2 regions of the Photobacterium sp. GB-50 genome follow, and region 1 is predicted to be linked to the other one. Evidence: predicted binding sites of a transcription regulator. Region 1 holds the regulator's gene; the other holds the start of a gene.

Region 1 (3,189 bases):
TAGCGGCCCCTTTTATTGCGGTAGGTTATAAACCCAAAGGTCGATATCATTTCAAAGCGAAAAAGTTATATGCAGAGCACTTTGAACATCCCGATCCTGCTGCGCCTAAAGTATTTATTAGTGAACTGCAATTAGGATTATGTTCAACAGAGTTACAAACAGAAGTACGTCAGCTTGTCGATCAAGTTGATGATGCTTATTTTGCTGATCCTGCTTTTCTTTCTCAAGGTAAACCATGGCAATTAAGCCGTGATAGTTATCAGTTTTTAAATGCAGAAAGTGAATATGCAGGGTGGGTGGCAGCGCATGGTTTTGGTGCTAATCATTTTACTATTGATATTAATCAGCTTGAGCAATTTAATGAAATTTCTGAAGTGAACCATTTTCTCGAATCAAGTGGTTTTGACATTAATCAGGCGGGAGGTGCGGTAAAAGGCGATCCTACTGTGATGTTAGAGCAATCAGCAACCATGGCTGATAAAGTCATGGTCACGTTTTCTGATGGTGAGATGTTGGTCTCTGGCGGATTTTATGAGTTTGCTAAACGTTATTTACAGCCTGATGGTGAGATTTATACCGGATTTGTTGAAGCTTCGGCAGATAAGATCTTTGAAAGTACTTATAACTCTTGAACAGTGTAAACAAGGCAATAAAAAGCAGCCAATTGGCTGCTTTTTTTTAAATCTGTTAATTATCGAGGGGCGATCCCCAAATACCACTGTCTTCAACAGGACAGCGACGTAAACCTGTTTGCTGTTCTAAATAACAACGACGGTCACTAAAGCCTGTCATCTCAATAGTTGTAGGTTGAGGAGCGATAGCACCAGGTACAGTGGTGTAGCTATTCGGGGCAAAACGTTCAATATCCATATAAAAACCAAAAAAAGATGAACTCCATTCATTGCTTGAATTTAGCATTTAATTTGAGCAATACAAATTAATTAATGGCATTAATGACACACTTTTTAAAGGTATTTATGGGGGGATTATTAATCAATAAGAAATAAAAAAGCCGCAACAGTGTGCGGCTTTTTTCGTACGGTTAAAGACGTTAAAAATTAACGCGTACCGTAAACAACAATCGTCTTACCGTGAGCAGAGATAAGGTTCTGCTCTTCAAGCATTTTCAGAATACGACCCACTGTTTCACGAGAACAGCCAACAATTTGACCGATTTCTTGACGAGTGATCTTAATCTGCATGCCATCAGGGTGCGTCATTGCATCTGGTTGTTTTGCAAGATTTAGCAATGTCTGTGCGATACGACCTGTAACGTCTAAGAATGCCAAATCACCTACTTTCTGGCTTGTCACTTGTAGGCGACTTGCCATTTGAGCAGATAAGCGCATCAGAATATCAGGGTTAACCTGAATTAACTGACGGAATTTTTTGAATGAAATTTCTGCTACTTCACAAGGACTTTTCGCACGAACCCAAGCAGTACGCTCTTGATCTTCTTCGAATAAGCCAAGCTCACCAATAAAGTCACCTTGGTTTAGGTAAGAAAGGATCATCTCCTTACCTTCTTCATCCTTGATTAGTACAGCAACAGAACCCTTCACAATGTAGTACAACGTTTCTGCTTTCTCACCTGCGTGGATCAGCGTACTTTTCGATGGGTACTTGTGAATATGACAATGGGAAAGAAACCACTCTAAAGTTGGATCTGTTTGCGGTTTACCTGGAACCATATTACTAACTTCCTCTGCATTTGTTGCCCAACAGCATTGGTTTCTTTTCTAACTTTTATCACGAGAAAAAAAACTGCCTACTGATAGGGTATCCATTCAGCCGCTGGGCTGCAAGCTAACTTGAATAAGTTAGAGTGTATCCTTTTTCTGCGCCTTTTTCTTGATATTGATCTAGTAGATTCGTTCATTTCATATGGATAACTGTGCACAGGATCACAATGCGGCGAGATAATTTTAAGTGGTGCGATAAGTAATGATTATTACGACGATTTTTAGAGAGGAAAAAAGTTGTTATTAAGGCGGAGAATTAGGATTTACATTCATTATTTAATCAATAAGACTAGAGACAATTATTGGGCGTTTGAATAAGGATTAAGCGATGCAGTCCCGAGTAAAATGGGTAGAAGATATGACTTTTTTAGGTCAATCTAGCTCCGGTCATAGTGTAGTCATGGATGGTAATGGAGGGGATAAAGCTCCAAGTCCAATGGAATTGGTATTAATGGCGGCGGGAGGGTGTAGCTCAGTAGATGTTGTCAGTGGTTTACAATCCCAAGCGCAAAATATTGTGGGTTGTGAGGTTCTTATTTCAGCTGAGCGTCGAGAGCAAGCGCCACGTTTGTTTACCGCAGCCAATTTGCATTTTATTGTTTCAGGTTTTGATTTAAATGAAACCTTAGTGGCTAACACCATTGCTGATTCTTTAGAGAAATATTGCTCTGTATGCTTGATGATTGCTGAAAAGGTTAAGTTGACTCATTCGTATGAAATCATCACTGCTTAATAATGATTGAGATGAAAAAGGTTGGTGTTTGTGCCAACCTTTTTTCTATTTATTTTCGTTTGTGCAAACTTAACTGATTTTCCCTGTATTAATCAGTTTCTCGATAAGGGGGCGCATGATCAATTCCATTGCAAAACTCATTTTTCCACCAGGGACGACAAGCGTGTTATGACGTGACATAAATGAGCCTTGGATCATGGAAAGTAAATACGGAAAATCGACATTATTTAAACCGCGAAATCGGATCACAACAAAGCTTTCATCTAAGCTTGGGATCCCTTTGGCACTCACCGGGTTTGAGGTATCAACGGTTGGTACACGTTGAAAGTTGATATGTGTGCGTGAAAATTGCGGAGTTAAATAATTTAAGTAATCGTCCATGGAGCGAACGATTGACTCCATCACCGCTTCGCGAGAGTGCCCTCGATCTCTCGTGTCACGAACAATTTTTTGGATCCACTCCAAGTTAACAATGGGTACCATTCCAATAAGAAGATCAACATGCTGTGCGACATGGATCTCGCCATCGACAACCCCACCATGTAAGCCTTCATAAAAGAGTAAATCAGTGTTTTCTGCTAACTGTTGCCACGGAGTAAACGTTCCGGGCATTTGGTTGTAGGGTACGGCTTCGTCAAATGTGTGTAGATAACGGCGAAAGCGGCCAGTGCCATCTTCACCATATTGTTTGAAAAATTGCTCTAATTGGGCAAA
Region 2 (3,189 bases), on a different contig from region 1:
TCCGCTGATTATCACTCGTGTCAGTAAGCTGTTACCGATTGAATATCTTCAAGATTCGCTTGTTCTTGCCGTTATAAAATCAATTTATCGCCCTCCTATTGCCTAATAGTTTGCTTATTTCTGGATCTAAATTGGATTCAAAGTAAGTGTTAATTTCACAAATTAATTATCCCATCTTAATTATATAGATGAGTGATGGTTGTTATTAATTAATGATGTTGCTTTATAAATAAAGCGGCAAGAGAACTATTATGAAAAATTTACTATTAAAATTATTAACTAAAAATAGTATTACGAGTGTTTTATTACTTATTTCAACATTTCTTATTCCTGATAATAATTTTATCAATGTACCTAGTGATGACATCAAACAATTGCTGTTTTTTATTCTTTGCCTGCAGGGAATGAAAGTGGGTGCAGATAAAGTAACGTTTAAATAATTAACGGGGGTATTATGAAGTCGAATGTATTAAGCATGATTAGAGAAAAAAGTCTTACAATAGTACTGTTATTGTTAATGTCATTTCTGTTGCCAAACTATGCGTTAGCAGAGTCTTATAGCGTAGATTCTTCTAATCACACGTGCTCTCATCACTCTGATTGCCAACACCATGATTCACATCACCAAGGGTGTAGACACCATCGCCATGAGTCACATCAACATCGATGTGAGAATCATCATTATGATGGCGATAATGGACATGAAAATTGTGATCATGCTAGAGATCATCATAAGCAACATGAACATTGCCAACATGATGATGATTGATCGTTGCTATGAATTTCTAAATTAGTTTTCTAGTATTAACTATCGAAGTTTTGGCGCTTTTAAAGTTAGAAGCTTAAAGCGCCATTTTAAAGAGTTGGTGGTATGGATAATAAACAGGCGTCTCAAATGGAACAATTATTAGCAATTATGTCTCAGTTGCGAGACCCACATCGTGGTTGTCCGTGGGATTTGAAACAAAACTTTGATTCAATCGTTCCCTATACCCTTGAAGAAGCCTATGAAGTGGCTGATGCCATCGAGCAGAAAAACTGGAACGATGTAAAAGAAGAATTAGGTGATTTATTGTTCCAAGTTGTTTTTTATAGTCAGATGGCCAAAGAACAAGGGTTGTTTGAATTTGACGATGTAGTGGCAGGCATAAGTGAAAAGCTGGTCCGTCGCCATCCCCATGTTTTTAGTGATGCTGATTTTGATGATGAAGCAGCCGTTCAACAAAACTGGGAAGCCGAAAAAGCCAAAGAGCGCGCAGCTAAAGAGCAAGATGAGAGCTTGCTTGCCAATATTCCTAACACATTACCGGCATTAATGCGTGCTGATAAAATTCAAAAACGCTGCGCGAATGTTGGTTTTGATTGGGATGAATTAGCACCAGTGGTTGATAAGGTAAAAGAAGAGCTTGATGAAGTGATGGACGAAGTGATTCAAGCGGTGCCAGAACAACAACGAATAGAAGAAGAGCTCGGTGATCTACTATTTTCAGTGGTGAATTTAAGTCGTCATTTAAAAGTAAAACCAGAGATGGCATTACAAAAAGCCAATAAAAAATTTGAAAAGCGTTTTCGCCAAGTGGAAAAAAGTGTGCTAGAACAAGGAAAGATCATTAGTCAGTGTTCATTAACTGAGCTAGATGAAGCATGGAATCGTGTTAAAGAGAAAGAAAGTAAAAACCAGTAATTAAAAATTCAGCATGATTTTTAAATGCATTATACCATTATGGTATTGTTCTGCTTGTTAAAGCTTGATATTTCAGTTCATAACGCTTACTTGATGTGAAGCAAAAAAAATCAAATGGCGGTGTGATAGTTTTCACGTTGTGGCGATAAATGGTGTCTGGTATACTAATTTCCCGTCCAGATACATTTATCCTCTACACCAATCTTCCAGGTTAAACATGACTACGAATTACATTTTTGTTACGGGCGGAGTAGTTTCCTCTCTAGGTAAAGGCATTGCTGCTGCATCACTTGCAGCGATTTTAGAAGCACGTGGTCTTAACGTGACTATGATGAAGCTTGACCCTTACATCAACGTTGATCCAGGCACAATGAGCCCAATTCAACACGGCGAAGTATTCGTTACGGAAGACGGTGCAGAGACTGACCTAGACTTAGGTCACTACGAGCGTTTCATTCGTACCAAGATGACTAAGCGTAATAACTTTACAGCTGGTCGCGTGTACGCAGACGTATTACGCAAAGAGCGTCGTGGTGATTACTTAGGTGCAACGATTCAGGTAATTCCTCATATCACGAATGAAATCAAATCTCGCGTGTTAGCGGGTGCTGAAGGTCATGATGTAGCAATCGTTGAAGTAGGCGGTACTGTGGGTGATATTGAATCACTCCCATTTATGGAAGCTATTCGTCAATTAGCCGTAGAGCAAGGTCGTGAAAACACCATGTTCATGCACTTGACACTTGTTCCTTACCTAGCAGCGGCTGGCGAAGTGAAAACTAAGCCAACTCAGCACTCAGTAAAAGAACTTCTTTCTATTGGTATTCAGCCAGACATCTTAGTGTGTCGTTCTGATCGTATGATCCCTGCCAATGAGCGTGCAAAAATTGCCCTGTTCTGTAACGTGCAGGAAAAAGCTGTTATCTCAATGAAAGATGTAGATTCAATCTACAAAATCCCACAATTAATTAAGGCTCAAGGTCTTGATGATTTAGTGTGTAAGCGCTTTGGTATTACAGCACCAGAAGCTGATCTTTCTGAGTGGGAACAAGTTATTTATGAAGAAGCGAACCCTACCTCTGAAGTCGTTATTGGTATGGTTGGTAAGTACATTGAACTGCCAGACGCATATAAGTCAGTTAACGAAGCACTTAAACACGCGGGCCTGAAAAATCGTCTATCAGTAAAAATCAAATACATCGATTCTCAAGATGTTGAGTCAAAAGGTACAGAAGTACTGGCTGGCCTTGATGCAATCTTGGTTCCAGGTGGTTTTGGTAGCCGTGGTGTTGAAGGTAAGATCCTTACTGCTCAATACGCACGTGAAAATAATATTCCATACCTAGGTATTTGTTTAGGTATGCAGGTAGCATTAATCGAGTTTGCTCGAAATGTAGCCAAAATGTCTGATGCGCATTCAACTGAATTTAATGCTGAAACTAAATATCCAGTCGTTGGTCTTATTACTGAGTGGATTGATAGTGAAGGTAAAGTTGAAGAGCGTA

The links. The regulator CRP, encoded in region 1, controls carbon source genes, mostly activating them, when cyclic AMP is high. The targets are predictions, from matches to a motif close to TGTGANNNNNNTCACA.
Region 2: C9J41_RS08820 (CTP synthase) is a predicted target of CRP. The motif match lies at 1,806-1,821, and genes of this name have one in related genera.

The regions. Positions count from the first base shown of each region.
Region 1 covers NZ_PYNX01000009.1:17,243-20,431, reverse strand. Annotated here, with positions in the region: gene C9J41_RS12760 (DUF1338 domain-containing protein) at 1-632, shown strand, start outside; gene C9J41_RS12755 (hypothetical protein) at 688-870, opposite strand; gene crp (cAMP-activated global transcriptional regulator CRP) at 1,059-1,691, opposite strand; gene C9J41_RS12745 (OsmC family protein) at 2,071-2,475, shown strand; gene C9J41_RS12740 (phosphoribulokinase) at 2,545-3,189, opposite strand, start outside.
Region 2 covers NZ_PYNX01000005.1:20,027-23,215, reverse strand. Annotated here, with positions in the region: gene C9J41_RS08840 (hypothetical protein) at 1-106, shown strand, start outside; gene C9J41_RS08835 (hypothetical protein) at 252-440, shown strand; gene mazG (nucleoside triphosphate pyrophosphohydrolase) at 872-1,684, shown strand; gene C9J41_RS08820 (CTP synthase) at 1,902-3,189, shown strand, end outside.